2 regions of the Kluyvera sp. CRP genome follow, and region 1 is predicted to be linked to the other one. Evidence: predicted binding sites of a transcription regulator. Region 1 holds the regulator's gene; the other holds the start of a gene.
The links. Region 1 encodes ArgR, which controls arginine synthesis, uptake and breakdown. Its sites were predicted from a motif close to ANTGAATAAAAATACANT; they were not measured.

Region 2: argC (N-acetyl-gamma-glutamyl-phosphate reductase) is a predicted target of ArgR. The motif match lies at 2,921-2,938, and genes of this name have one in related genera.

What each region holds. Positions count from the first base shown of each region.
Region 1 is NZ_CP082841.1:1,655,907-1,663,738, reverse strand. It holds gene zapG (Z-ring associated protein ZapG) at 1-301, shown strand, start outside; gene degQ (serine endoprotease DegQ) at 440-1,816, shown strand; gene degS (outer membrane-stress sensor serine endopeptidase DegS) at 1,907-2,974, shown strand; gene mdh (malate dehydrogenase) at 3,032-3,970, opposite strand; gene argR (transcriptional regulator ArgR) at 4,415-4,885, shown strand; gene yhcN (peroxide/acid stress response protein YhcN) at 5,261-5,524, shown strand; gene yhcN-B (DUF1471 family stress response protein YhcN-B) at 5,644-5,910, shown strand; gene K7B04_RS07775 (barstar family protein) at 5,963-6,238, opposite strand; gene K7B04_RS07770 (NAD-dependent succinate-semialdehyde dehydrogenase) at 6,264-7,718, opposite strand; gene K7B04_RS07765 (CoA transferase) at 7,823-7,832, shown strand, end outside.
Region 2 is NZ_CP082841.1:949,760-957,591, forward strand. It holds gene argH (argininosuccinate lyase) at 1-846, opposite strand, end outside; gene argB (acetylglutamate kinase) at 1,042-1,815, opposite strand; gene argC (N-acetyl-gamma-glutamyl-phosphate reductase) at 1,828-2,832, opposite strand; gene argE (acetylornithine deacetylase) at 2,986-4,137, shown strand; gene ppc (phosphoenolpyruvate carboxylase) at 4,450-7,101, shown strand; gene K7B04_RS04365 (AraC family transcriptional regulator) at 7,202-7,832, shown strand, end outside.

The DNA of each region.
Region 1 (7,832 bases):
GTTGCAGTACGAGCTGGAGAAAAACAAAGCCGAGCTGGAAGAGTACCGCGAAGAGCTGGTTAGCCATTTCGCCCGCAGCGCCGAGCTGCTCGATAACATGGCCGATGACTATCGCCAGATCTACCAGCATATGGCGAAAAGCTCCAGCAATCTGCTGCCGGGCATGTCTGCGGAAGCCAACCCGTTCCGCAACCGTCTGGCCGAGTCCGAAGCCGGAAACGATCAGGCGCCGGTACAGATGCCGCGCGACTACTCCGACGGCGCATCCGGTCTGCTGCGTAGCGGTGCAAAACGCGATTAATCTGCATTCCACAAATATTTTACGGGCGCATGGCATGCGCCCGTCCTCTTCTGCCTACGCCGTCTATATTTACTTCAATAACATCAGTCTTTTCGGGAAGTCGTGTTCTTGCATCCAGGGTCATGAGGGCCAGCATCAATGAATAAATCAACTTTACTGTTAAGTGCGTTGGCGTTAAGCGTTGGGTTATCCCTCGCCGCTCCAGCGCCGGTGTTCGCGTCGCTGCCGACACAGGTTCCAGGCCAGGGCGCGCTGCCTAGCCTCGCGCCGATGCTGGAGAAAGTGCTGCCTGCGGTGGTGAGCGTTCAGGTAGAAGGAACGGCTCCCGTGAATCAACAGGTGCCAGACGAGCTCAAAAAGTTCTTTGGCGACGATGGCGGCAACACGGCCAATGAGCCCACCCAGCAGTTTGAAGGTCTGGGCTCCGGCGTCATTATTGATGCCATTAAAGGCTACGTGCTAACCAACAATCACGTCATCAGCGACGCGCAGAAAATCAGCGTTCAGTTGAACGATGGCCGTGAGTTTGAAGCGAAGCTTATCGGTAGCGACGACCAGAGCGACATTGCGCTGCTGCAAATCCAGAAAGCCAGCCATTTGACGCAAATCGCCATCGCCGATTCCGACAAACTGCGCGTGGGCGACTTCGCCGTGGCCGTCGGGAACCCGTTCGGCCTGGGGCAGACCGTCACATCCGGTATCGTCTCGGCGCTGGGCCGTAGCGGCCTCAATCTGGAAGGGCTGGAGAACTTCATTCAGACCGATGCGGCTATCAACCGCGGCAACTCCGGCGGCGCGCTGCTGAACCTGAACGGCGAGCTGATCGGTATCAACACCGCCATTCTGGCGCCCGGTGGCGGCAGCGTCGGTATCGGCTTTGCTATCCCGAGCAACATGGCACAGACCCTGGCTCAACAGCTGATTCAGTTCGGTGAAATCAAACGCGGCCTGCTCGGCATCCGCGGTATGGAGATGACCGCCGACATCGCCAAAGCGTTTAATCTCGATGTGCAGCGCGGGGCATTCGTTAGCGAAGTGCTGCCTGGCTCCGGTTCAGCAAAAGCGGGAATTAAATCCGGCGACGTGATTACCAGCCTGAACGGCAAGCCGCTGAATAGTTTCGCCGAGTTGCGTTCCCGCATCGCCACCACGGAACCGGGTTCGAAGGTCAAATTGGGCCTGCTCCGGGACGGTAAACCGCTGGAAGTAGAGGTGACGCTGGATAAGAGCGCCTCATCAACCGCCAGCGCACAGCTGATTATCCCGGCGCTGGAAGGGGCATCGCTCAGCGATGGCCAGGCGAAAAGCGGCACTAAAGGGGTTGTCATTTCTGGCGTGGAAAAAGGTAGCCCTGCCGCGCAAATCGGCCTGCATAAAGATGACGTCATCATCGGTATCAACCGCCAGCCGACACAGTCGATTGCCGAACTGCGCAAGGTGCTGGAAGCGAAACCGGCGGTTATCGCGCTGAATGTCATACGCGGTAATGAAAGTATTTACCTGCTTCTGCGCTAATCCACGAAAAACCGGGCATAGCCTGGAATGTATGTCCGGTTTTTCTCGTGGTATGCTTCGTCCAGTTTCCTCATCAACGATGCCTGTATCATGCTTGTAAAGCTCTTACGTTCGGTTGCACTTGGTTTACTGGTTGGCGGCATACTCATTGTCACCGTCCCTTCGTTGCGTCAGTGGAATCCATTATCCACCGAGCGCTTTAGCAGTACAGATGAAGCCCCCTCCAGCTATAACACGGCGGTGCGCCGCGCTGCCCCTGCGGTGGTGAACGTCTATAACCGCAGTCTGAACAGCAACACCAATAATCAGCTGGAAATCAAAACGCTCGGATCCGGGGTGATCATGGACGAGCGCGGCTACATTATTACCAACAAACATGTGATCAACGATGCCGATCAGATCATCGTCGCCCTCCAGGATGGTCGCGTGTTTGAAGCCCTGCTGGTCGGCTCCGATAGCCTGACCGATCTGGCGGTGCTGAAGATCAACGCCACCGGCGGCCTGCCGGTTATCCCCATTAACCCGAAGCGCACACCGCACATCGGTGACGTAGTGCTGGCCATCGGCAACCCGTACAACCTCGGGCAGACCATTACTCAGGGGATTATCAGCGCGACCGGTCGTATCGGCCTCAACCCAAGTGGTCGACAGAACTTTCTGCAGACCGATGCCTCTATCAACCACGGTAACTCCGGCGGCGCGCTGGTCAACTCGCTGGGTGAGCTGATGGGCATTAACACCCTCTCTTTCGATAAGAGTAACGACGGTGAAACCCCGGAGGGGCTGAGTTTCGCCATTCCGTTCCAGCTGGCAACCAAAATTATGGATAAGCTGATTCGTGACGGACGCGTGATTCGCGGCTTTATCGGCATCAGCGGACGAGAAATTGCCCCGCTGCATTCACAAGGCGGCGGTATCGATCAAATTCAGGGGATTGTCGTCAATGAGATAGCCCCGGACGGCCCGGCGGCACAGGCGGGCATTCAGAACAACGACGTGATTATTTCGGTCAACGGCAAACCGGCGATTTCCGCGCTGGAAACCATGGACCAGGTCGCCGAGATTCGTCCGGGATCGGTCATTCCGGTGGTCGTGATGCGTGATGATAAGAAACTGACCATGCAGGTCACCATTCAGGAATATCCTGCGTCGGGCTAAGCAGCAGAAAAAGCAAAGGGGCCATTGGCCCCTTTGTCACGTCTAAGGCGTCACGCCTTATTTATTGATGAAATCTTCACCCAGCTGAATATCTTTTCTCAGCGTCTCAAGCATACCTTCCAGCGCCTGCTGTTCGTAAGCGCTCAGTTTGCCAATCGACTGGCGTTCTTCAATCCCGTTTTTACCTAACAGCAGCGGCTGCGAGAAGAAGCGCGCGTACTGGCCGTCTCCTTCGACATAGGCGCATTCAACCACGCCCTTCTCGCCCTGCAGGGCGCGAACCAGAGACAGGCCGAAACGCGCCGCCGCCTGGCCCATGGAGAGCGTAGCCGAGCCGCCACCCGCCTTCGCTTCCACCACTTCGGTGCCCGCGTTCTGGATGCGTTTGGTCAGGTCGTTCACTTCCTGATCGGAGAAGCTCACGCCGGAGATTTGCGATAATAAAGGCAGAATGGTCACGCCAGAGTGGCCGCCTATCACCGGCACTTCAACTTCGCTGGCGCTTTTACCTTTTAGCTCCGCCACGAAAGTGTTGGAGCGGATGATATCCAGCGTGGTCACGCCGAACAGTTTGTTCTTGTCATATACGCCCGCCTTTTTCAGCACTTCAGCGGCAATGGCCACTGTGGTATTCACCGGGTTGGTGATAATACCAATACAGGCTTTCGGGGCAGTTTTGGCGATTTGTTGCACCAGGTTTTTAACAATACCGGCGTTAACGTTAAACAGATCGGAGCGATCCATACCGGGCTTACGCGCCACACCGGCAGAAATCAGGACCACATCAGCCCCTTCCAGCGCAGGCGTAGCATCTTCACCGGAGAAGCCTTTGATTTTAACATCCGTCGGAATATGGCTGAGATCGACCGCCACACCTGGCGTGACGGGGGCAATATCATAGAGAGAGAGTTCTGAACCTGAAGGCAGTTGGGTCTTTAGTAGTAGGGCAAGCGCCTGGCCAATACCGCCGGCGGCACCAAGGACTGCGACTTTCATCCTAAACTCCTTATTATGGTTAATGACTTTCAGGTAACAACCTGTCGTGGACCGCATAAACCAACGCAGGAGATACCAGTTGTTACTCCGTTGCGGCGACCTTAATTCACAAGGTAAATAATTACAATATAATTGCTTACAGAATGCGGGCCATTCAACAGCATCCGCATTACTCCCAGAAAAAGGCCTTTCTACGAAACCAAATTTTCATCAACTATCGATTACAATATACTCAGCATGTTGCGTAAAACAACAGCAATTTAATAACATTTCATTTACTTTTAACTTATTTGGATCCCGTGATATAGGCATGTTTCTTAGGTCTAATTTTTGATAAAATCCGCCCTTTCTCTATTTGGCTTAGCCTCTGGAGCAAATTATTTTGCATAAAAATTCACCTATATGCATAATAATGTTAATTTCACCACCATACTCGGGTGACTTATGCGAAGTTCAACTAAACAAGAAGAATTAGTTAAAGCCTTTAAAGCATTACTGAAGGAAGAAAAATTTAGCTCTCAGGGCGAAATTGTTCAGGCCTTGCAGGAAGAAGGTTTCGATAATATTAACCAGTCCAAAGTTTCTCGTATGCTGACCAAGTTTGGCGCCGTGCGTACCCGCAACGCTAAAATGGAAATGGTTTACTGCCTGCCGGCCGAGCTGGGCGTGCCGACAACCACCAGCCCGCTGAAGAATCTGGTGCTGGATATTGATTACAACGATGCGGTCGTGGTTATCCATACCAGCCCCGGCGCTGCACAGCTGATCGCTCGCCTGCTTGACTCTCTGGGCAAAGCGGAAGGCATTCTCGGCAGTATTGCCGGTGACGACACGATTTTCACCACGCCGGCACGCGGGTTCACCGTTAAAGATCTCTACGAGGCCATCCAGGTTCTGTTCGAGCAGGAGCTGTAATCCCTCTTCCTTTCTCCTCTGGTCCACCAGAGGAGCTGCTTTAACTGCAAATTCCCCTACGTTTCACTCCCGTCTCGTTAACATTAAGTGCGATTTTCTGCCCACAATCATAGAACCAGTGAATATATCCGTTCATAAGCGCACAAAAAATCAAATTCTAATATCTATTTAATTTCACTCATTATTTACACTTAACTTTACCGAAATGTCTCTTTTTTTATACGTATCTGTTCTAAAAATGACGATTTTTGACATCTAATTACACGCGAAACCATTAGCTAGGTATTAATATTTTATGTGATTAGTGTATACTTAATTTCGTGATGAGGGTCACAAAACAAAGACCTTCCAAAAAAATTCGACGAGGTGAGTATCATGAAAATCAAAACAACTGTTGCCGCTCTGAGCATCCTTTCCGTTATCTCTTTCGGTGCGTTTGCCGCTGACTCTATCAGCAGCGATCAAGCCCAAAGCCGTCAGTCAATCGGCACCGTTTCCATCGGTTCCGTCGGTTCATCTCCGATGGATATGCACGAAATGCTGAACAAAAAAGCGGAAGAACAAGGTGCATCATCCTATCGCATCATTGAAGCGCGTACCGGCGCTCATTGGCACGCAACGGCTGAACTGTACAAATAAGTTCGCGTCAGGCAGCACGTCGGCAGTGTAGAAAAGTTTAATACCCAGCGGTCCCAGGAATCAGAAACAACATCCTCTCACCGCTGAAGAATGAAGAATATGGTGAGGAGTAAAACATTATGAAAAGCGCAATGATCATCGCATCCCTTGGTCTGGCATCCGTTCTGTCCTTCGGCGCAAGCGCCGCAGTGCAACAGGTTAACGCGGAGCAGGCACAGAATCTGCAATCCGTCGGCACCGTTTCTGTTTCTCAGATCGGTAGCGACCCGATGGATATGCGCAGCGCATTAGCCGCTAAAGCCGAAAAACAAGGCGCCAGCAGCTACCGCATTATTGAAGCCCGTACCGGCGACCATTGGCACGCTACGGCTGAGCTGTACAAATAAACCCTCGTCGTCTTGTCCGACGACTTGCCCTCGCCCTTATGCGAGGGCTTTTTTATGCTCGTTGCACGTTGAACCGCAGCATCCCTTCCAGCTCTTCTTCCGCTTCATCAAACAGCAGAATCAGCGCGCCGTAGCGACGGCGCTGCTTGTCGTCGAGATGGATAAACTCGATCTCCAGCGGTAACGGCATTTGTGGGCCGGTGACCGCATCCCAAAGTGCGTCCAAATCGCGAATCGACTCACGATCGAGGGCAAAGAGTTGAGCGAACTCCCGATAAAAATCGCCCTGATCCTCTATCTCGTCAAAATCAAAAGTATAGATTTTCATCTCACGCCCTCTCCCATCCTGCAAACTAAAGTCCCCCAATGTGCAGCGTTTTTACCTCAAGGTACTCTTCCAGTCCCAGCACCGAGCCTTCACGCCCCAGCCCGGACTCCTTAACGCCGCCGAATGGCCCCAGCTCAGTTGACACTGCACATTCGTTAATACCGATCATCCCGCTTTCTAACGCCTGCGAGACGCGGAACACGCGAGACAGGTTTTGCGTATAGAAATAGGCGGCCAGGCCGTAGGGCGTATCATTCGCCCGGTGAATAACGTCATCCTCATCGCGGAAGCGGAAGCACGCCGCCAGCGGGCCAAACGTCTCTTCCTTCGCCAGCAGCATCTGTTCCTGACAGTCGCCCAGCACCGTCGGCTGCCAGAAGTTGCCGCCCAGCTCATGAGGCTGACCGCCAGCCAGCACCTTCGCCCCCTTCGAGACGGCGTCTTCTACGTGCTCACGCACTTTTTTCACTGCCGCCGCTTCAATCAGCGGGCCAACGACCACGCCATCATCCAGACCGTTGCCGACTTTCAGCGCTTTCACGGCGGCGGCAAGCTGGCTGGTGAAACGGTCATAGACGCTATCGTGAATATAGAAACGGTTCACGCTGACGCACACCTGCCCGGCGTTGCGGAATTTATTGGCTACCGCCCCCTGTACCGCCGCGTCGATATCCGCATCCTCAAAGACGATATAGGGCGCATTGCCCCCCAGCTCCATCGAGACTTTCTTCATGGTTTCCGCAGCGTTACGCACCAACGTTTTCCCCACCGCCGTCGAGCCGGTGAAGGAGATCTTACGCACGTCGTGGCTCGCCATTATGGCGTCGCTGATTTCCGCCGTGTTCCCCGCCACCGCGTTCAGCACCCCGTCAGGGATCCCGGCTTTTTTCGCCAGCGCCAGCAGCGCGAACGCGCAAAGCGGTGTGTTGTTGGCAGGTTTAATCACCCCGGTACAGCCCGCGGCCAGCGCCGGACCGAGCTTACGGGTCAGCATCGCCATCGGGAAGTTCCACGGCGTAATCGCCGCCACCACGCCAATCGGTTCACGCGTCGCCAGAATGCGCGAGCCGGGTTTCGCCGGGGGAATGATCTCCCCATTTGCCCGCTTGCCCTGTTCGGCAAACCACTGGATAAAGCTCGCCGCGTAATCCACTTCCCCTTCCGCCTCTTTCAGCGGTTTGCCTTGTTCAATGGTCATCAGACGCGCCAGCCAGCTTTTGTTTTCAATCATCAGCTGATACCAGCGATAAAGCAGCTCCGAGCGTGCTTTTGCCGTTTTTGCCCGCCACTGTGGGAACGCTTTTGCCGCGGCGGCAATCGCCTGTTCGGTCTCATGCTTTCCGGCCTTCGCTACCTTTGCTACCACCTCGCCCGTTGCTGGGTTCAGCACGTCAAAGGTGGCGTCGAGATGGCGCCATTCGCCATTGACCAGATAGCCTGTTTGAAAAAGGTCATTGTCCTGTAGCGCTTGCGTGGTCATTACACCCTCCTGAAAAGTGTTTCCAGTTAAGTATAGCTATCGCTTTTACGGCAATAGTTGCCAGAATAACGAAAGTCGCATTAATGACGGGGAAGCGTGCTGTGATGAGTGAAT
Region 2 (7,832 bases), 710 kb from region 1:
CTGCGGCATCAGAGAAGAGCCTGACGTCACGCGGTCGGAAAGCTCAACAAAGCCCGCTTCACCGGTATTAAAGAAGATCAGGTCTTCCGCGAAGCGCGACAGGTGCACCATACCGATGGAAGCGTTAGACAGCAGCTCCAGCACGTGGTCACGGTCAGACACGCTGTCCAGACTGTTGCGGGTCGCGGACGCGAAGCCCAGCCAGCCCGCCAGCTGTTCACGGTCAATTTCATAAGCGGTACCCGCCAGCGCGCCGCAGCCCAGCGGGCTGACGTCCAGACGCTTGAGGGTATCCTGCAGGCGGCTTTCATCGCGCGCCAGCATCTCTACGTAGGCCAGGCACCAGTGAGCAAACGTCACCGGCTGCGCGCGTTGCAGGTGAGTGTAACCCGGCATCACCGCGTCCTGGTTAGCCTGCGCAGTTTCCACCAGCGCGGTTTGCAGCTGACGATTCGCGGCCAGCAGCTCCGCCACGGTGTCTTTGCACCACAGCTTGAGATCGGTCGCGACCTGATCGTTACGGCTACGCCCGGTATGCAGCTTCTTACCCAGTTGGCCCACCTTATCAATCAGCTTACCTTCCACCCAGCTATGGATGTCTTCGGCATCGCTTTCCAGGATCTGTTGCGGATTAGCGCGAACTTCTTCCAACAGCACGCTCAGCGCCGCTTCCAGTTGAGATTGCTCTTCCGCCGTCAGTACGCCAACCGTCACCAGCGCTTTAGACCAGGCTACAGAGCCAACGATATCCTGCTCCGCCAGGCGATAATCAAAGCGTAAAGAGTCGTTGAACTGTTTGAACCGCTGATCTGCTGCCTGAGAAAAACGCCCGCCCCAAAGTGCCATAACATGCTTCCTTAAATTCGTTTATTTATGCCGGGTAGTCTCCGGCCTGAAAACAACCCTCACCCCGGCCCTCTCCCTGAGGGAGAGGGGGAAAACCGTCAGTTCCCTCGTCCCTGTGGAGAGTGGGAGAACTATACCGGCTCCGGCCAGTCCCCTCTCCCCTGTGGGGAGAGGGTTAGGGTGAGGGGGAAAAACTTATGCCAGAATACGCGTACCAATCGGCGTGCCGTTAAACAGCGCCGGCAGCTGCTCCGCGTGACGCCATGAGGCGATATCGACCGGGCGGCCGAGCGTACGCGCCGCGTCCAGCGCCGCGTTCACCTTCACAATCATGCCGTCGGTAATAATCCCCTGCTCGATCAGCTGTTCCGCCTTGGCCGCAGTCATTTCCGCAATGCGCTGGCCTTTGCCATCGAGAATACCGCTGACGTCGGAGAGTAGGATCAGATCCGCACCCAGCGTGGCCGCCAGCGCGGTTGCCGCCTGGTCCGCGTTGACGTTCATCAATTGCCCTTCGACGGTCACGCCGATAGAGCTCACCACCGGCAGGAAACCGCCTTCCAGCAGCAGATTAATCAGTTTAGGCGAGCCCGGCTGCGCCAGACCAACGTGGCCCAATTCTTCATCCAGTTTAGTGACCTGCACGCTGTCACCGTCGCCGAGGAACAGGCCCACGGAGGCGATTTCATGCTTCTTCGCCCAGGCCAGCAGCGTTTTGTTGGCAGTGCCCGCCAGCGCACCGGTAATAATGTCGATCTGATCGGCAGGCGTCACGCGCAGGCCATTTTTCTTTTTCACCGGCAGGTTGAGCTGCTTCATCAGCTCATCCACCACGCAGCCGCCGCCGTGGACAATCACCAGCGGGCGTTGATGCGACTCGCGGTAGTTCACCAGCGCGGTAAACAGACGCTCCAGCGCTTCTTCGCTATCCAGCAACACGCCGCCCAGTTTGATAATTAATGGATTCATCGTCATCACACCTTAGATAAGAGACTGCGTCTCAGCGAAGCCGAAACGGATATTGGCGCACTGCACGGCCTGTGCGGCAGCGCCTTTCAATAGGTTGTCTTCGGTCGCCACCACGATCAGATGCTCGCCCTGCACGGCAAAACCGATATCACAGAATGGCAAGCCGACGACGTTTTTCAGCGCCGGAACACCCTTGTCGTATAAACGCACCATCGGCTTATCGCCGTAGGCCTGCTGTAAGGCTTCCGCCACCTGAGCATGGGTCACGCCCGGTTTCAGGCGGCAGGTGATGGTTTCCAGAATCCCGCGCGGGAAATTGCCCAGGTGCGGGGTGAAAATCACCTCGGCACCAAGGTGGCTGGCGATTTCCGGCTGATGGCGGTGGGTAAACACGCCGTAAGGCTGCAGACTCACTTCGCAGAAACTGTTGGAGATCGCCGCTTTACGCCCCGCGCCACTCACGCCGCTGGTCGCGTTGATCACCGGCCACTGGGAGAGATCCAGTAAATCGCCGTCGATCAACGGTTTTAAGGAAAGCTGTGCCGCCGTGGGATAACACCCCGGCACGGCAATCAGCTGCGCCTCTTTCAGCGCTTCGCCGCTCCATTCGGCCAGGCCATATACCGCCTGCGCCAGCAGTTCCGGGTGCTGATGGGTAAATCCGTAATAATTTTCATAGAAGGCGCCGTCGTTCACGCGGAACGCGCCGGAGAGATCAAACACCACACAGCCCGCCGCGAGGAACTGCGGCGCAAGGTCGTGGCTGACTTCATGAGCGGTAGCGAGGAACACCACATCAACACCGGCGCTGAATTCACTGATGTCGGACATCGGCTGCAAAGGGAGATCAACAATCCCTTTTAGCTGTGGATGCAAATCGGAGATTAACTTTCCCGCATCATTGCTTTGCGCTGAGACCGTCAAAGCGGTTATGTTCATATGAGGATGGCGATTCACATAGGTCACAAGCTCAGCGCCAGCGTAACCGCTCGCGCCCACAATCAGCGTATTCAACATCGGGGCCGTTTACCTTCTTATGTCTGTTTGCCTGATTAAGCGTCGTCACTTCACCCTACCGTTGGTGGGTTTTCTTACGCCTAATGATAATGTATTTTTATTCACAAATACTGCATGAATATTGATACTATCACGACCCGAGGTGTGTCAACAATGAAAAACAATTTACCACCATTTATCGAGATTTACCGTGCGTTGATCGCCACACCGTCCATCAGCGCAACCGAAGAAGCACTCGATCAGAGTAATGCGTCTTTAATCACTCTGCTGGCCGATTGGTTCGCCTCTCTCGGCTTCAATGTTGAGGTGCAGCCGGTTCCCGGCACGCGCAATAAATTCAACCTGCTGGCCAGCACCGGACATGGCGCGGGCGGGCTACTGCTTGCCGGTCATACCGATACCGTACCGTTCGACGACGGGCGTTGGACCCGCGATCCGTTTACCCTGACCGAGCACGATAACAAGCTCTACGGTCTGGGCACTGCCGATATGAAAGGCTTCTTCGCCTTTATTCTCGACGCGCTGCGGGATGTTGACGTGACGCAGTTGAAAAAGCCGCTCTACATTCTGGCGACGGCGGATGAAGAGACCAGCATGGCGGGTGCGCGCTATTTCTCCGAATCCACCGAGCTACGCCCGGACTGCGCTATCATCGGTGAGCCCACCTCATTGCAGCCGGTGCGCGCGCACAAAGGTCATATGTCGAACGCCATTCGCGTCATGGGCCAGTCCGGCCACTCCAGCGACCCGGCGCGCGGTGTGAACGCCATTGAAATCATGCACGACGCCATTGGCCGCGTGATGCAGCTGCGCGACTCGCTGAAAGAGCGCTATCACTATGAAGCGTTCACCGTACCGTACCCAACGCTCAATCTCGGTAGCCTCCACGGTGGCGATGCGTCCAACCGTATCTGCGCCTGCTGTGAGCTACATATGGATATCCGCCCGCTGCCGGGCATGACGCTGAGCGACCTCAACGGTCTGCTGGATGAAGCATTGGAGCCGGTCAGCGCGCAATGGCCGGGGCGCCTGACGGTTAGCGAGCTGCACGCACCGATTCCGGGCTACGAATGCCCGCCAGATCATCAGCTGGTTGAAGTGCTGGAAAAACTGCTCGGCACCAAGACCGAAGTGGTGAACTACTGCACCGAAGCGCCGTTTATCCAGACCTTGTGCCCGACCATCGTCCTCGGGCCAGGCTCGATTAATCAGGCACACCAGCCGGACGAATACCTGGAAACGCGCTTTATTAAGCCGACGCGCGAATTAATTACCCAGGTCGTGCATCACTTCTGCTGGCATTAATGTGTTCTGCCCGGTGACGCTACGCTTACCGGGTCTACCCTCGCCTGCAGGCCGGATAAGCGCAGCGCCATCCGGCATCTCTCCGCCCCCCGATTCCCGCGATCGCCTTCACATTTTCATAAGCATTTCTTATCTGGCACGATGTGAATTAACTTTCGTCAATTGCCGCAATTTATTCGTTTGCTGAAGCGATTTCGCAGCAATTGACGTACGGGTTTTTACGTGGCTTTATAAAAGAGGTGTCTTTATCCCGCCCTTTCGTTCCAAAGGCTGGGATATAACAAAATAAAATGAGATGGGGTGTCTGGGTTAATGAACGAACAATATTCCGCGTTGCGTAGTAATGTCAGTATGCTCGGTAAAGTGCTAGGCGATACCATCAAGGATGCGCTTGGTGAGAACATTCTTGACCGTGTAGAAACGATCCGTAAGTTGTCCAAATCTTCACGTGCCGGCAACGAAGCCAATCGTCAGGAGCTGCTCACCACGCTGCAGAACCTGTCCAACGATGAACTGCTGCCGGTTGCCCGCGCGTTTAGCCAGTTCCTGAACCTGGCCAATACCGCCGAGCAGTACCACAGCATTTCGCCGAAAGGTGAAGCGGCAAGCAACCCGGAAGTGATTGCCCGTACCCTGCGTAAACTCAAAGACCAACCCAATCTCGACGAAACCACAATTAAAAAAGCCGTTGAATCCCTGTCGCTGGAGCTGGTACTCACCGCGCACCCGACTGAAATCACGCGTCGTACGCTGATTCATAAAATGGGCGAAATCAACAACTGTCTGAAACAGCTCGATAATAACGACATTGCCGACTACGAACGCAACCAGGTGATGCGCCGTCTGCGCCAGCTGATTGCTCAGTCATGGCACACCGATGAAATTCGTAAACATCGCCCAAGCCCGGTGGATGAAGCCAAATGGGGCTTCGCGGTGGTGGAAAACAGCCTGTGGGAAGGCGTACCGAACTACCTGCGTGAGCTGAATGAACAGCTGGAAGAGAACCTGGGCTACCAGCTTCCGGTCGATTTCGTGCCGGTACGCTTCACCTCCTGGATGGGCGGCGACCGTGACGGCAACCCGAACGTCACCGCCGAAATCACCCGCCACGTGCTGCTGCTCAGCCGCTGGAAAGCGACCGATCTGTTCCTGAAAGATATTCAGGTGCTGATTTCCGAGCTGTCGATGGTGGAATGCACCGACGAACTGCGCGAGCGGGTTGGCGAAGAAGGCGCGACCGAGCCGTATCGCTACCTGATGAAAACCCTGCGCAGCCAGCTGATGGCCACCCAGGCCTGGCTGGAAGCGCGTCTGAAAGGCCAGCGCCTGCCAAAACCAGCCGGTCTGATCAGCCAGAACGAGCAGCTGTGGGAACCGCTGTACGCCTGCTATAAATCACTGCAGGCCTGCGGTATGGGCATCATCGCTAACGGCGAGCTGCTCGACACGCTGCGTCGCGTGAAGTGTTTTGGCGTACCGCTGGTGCGTATTGACGTGCGTCAGGAGAGCACCCGCCACACTGAAGCGCTGGGCGAACTGACCCGCTACCTGGGCATCGGCGACTACGAAAGCTGGTCAGAAGCCGACAAACAGGCCTTCCTGATCCGCGAACTGAATTCTAAACGTCCGCTCCTCCCGCGTAGCTGGGAGCCAAGCAACGACACCCGTGAAGTTCTGAATACCTGTAAAGCCATTGTCGATGCGCCGATCGGCTCGGTTGCCGCTTACGTGATCTCGATGGCCAAAACGCCGTCCGACGTGCTGGCGGTTCACCTGCTGCTGAAAGAAGCCGGCATCACCTTCGCGCTGCCGGTCTCCCCACTGTTCGAAACCCTGGACGACCTGAACAACGCCGACGACGTGATGACCCAGTTGCTCAACATTGACTGGTATCGCGGCTTTATTCAGGGCAAGCAGATGGTCATGATCGGCTATTCCGACTCCGCGAAAGATGCGGGCGTTATGGCGGCTTCGTGGGCGCAGTACCAGGCGCAGGATGCGTTGATCAAAACCTGTGAAAAAGCCGGTATTGAACTGACGCTGTTCCATGGTCGCGGTGGTTCTATTGGTCGCGGCGGCGCACCGGCGCACGCGGCGCTGCTCTCTCAGCCTCCGGGAAGCCTGAAAGGCGGTCTGCGCGTGACGGAACAGGGCGAGATGATCCGCTTCAAATACGGTCTGCCGGAAGTCACCGTCAGCAGCCTGTCGCTGTACACCAGCGCGATTCTGGAAGCGAACCTGCTGCCGCCGCCGGAGCCAAAAGAAGAGTGGCGCGGCATCATGGACGAGCTGTCCGATATCTCCTGCGAGATGTACCGCGGCTACGTGCGTGAAAACAAAGATTTCGTGCCTTATTTCCGTTCCGCCACGCCGGAACAGGAGCTGGGTAAACTGCCGCTGGGTTCACGTCCGGCAAAACGTCGCCCAACCGGCGGCGTCGAGTCCCTGCGCGCCATCCCGTGGATCTTCGCCTGGACACAGAACCGCCTGATGTTGCCAGCCTGGCTGGGTGCCGGCGCGGCGCTGCAAAAAGTGGTGGAAGACGGCAAGCAGAGCAAGCTGGAAACCATGTGCCGCGACTGGCCGTTCTTCTCTACCCGTCTGGGGATGCTGGAGATGGTCTACTCGAAAGCCGACCTATGGCTGGCAGAATATTACGATCAGCGTCTGGTGAAACAGGAGCTGTGGGCGCTGGGTGCCGAACTGCGCGATCTGCTCGAAGCCGACATCAAAGTGGTGCTGGACATCGCCAACGACGCGCACCTGATGGCCGACCTGCCGTGGATTGCCGAGTCTATCCAGCTGCGTAACATCTACACCGACCCGCTGAACGTACTGCAGGCCGAACTGCTGCACCGTTCTCGTAAAGCGGAAGAAGAAGGCCTGGAGCCGGATCCTAACGTCGAGCAGGCGCTGATGGTCACCATCGCGGGCGTCGCAGCGGGTATGCGTAACACCGGTTAATTTATCAAGACGCGGACACCCCAAAAGGCCACATTCTTTGTGGCCTTTTTTCATACCCTCAGTTAAGGTTTCTTTGTTGTTCATCACGACAGGGAGCCCCATGTTTTTCGACATCAACCCACTGCTTTCCCGCATTGCGTCCGGGGCCACCCCGCTGCAAAAAATCGGTTTTGCCGGCAATCACACGCCCGTTCCCGATATGGCTTTTCAGGTCGACTTTCCGCGCCTCGAAATTGTGCTGGAAGGGCAACTCGCCGACGCCGGACTGGGCGACGACACGCCCATGCAGACGCTGGATGCGCTGTTCGTTCCCGCTGGCGGCTGGAATTTTCCTCACTGGCTGGAACCTGCCACCACGCTAAGCATTCTGTTTGGCAAACAGCAGTTGGGGTTTAGCATCCAGCAGTGGGATGGCTACCGCTTGAGTAATCTGGCAAAACAGCATGTTGCCCGTCGCGGGCCGCGCGTCGGTTCCTTCCTGCTGCAAACCATGAGCGAAATTCAAATGCAGCCGCAGGAGCAGCAAACCGCGCGGCTGATTGCCACCAGCCTCATCAGCCACTGCGCCGACCTGCTCAGCAGCCAGATTCAGACCGCCTCGCGCAGCCAGGCACTGTTCGACGCCATTCGCGAATATATCGATAGCCACTTCGCCGAACCGCTGACCCGCGAATCAGTGGCACAGGCGTTCTATATTTCGCCGAACTACCTGTCACACCTGTTCCAGAAAA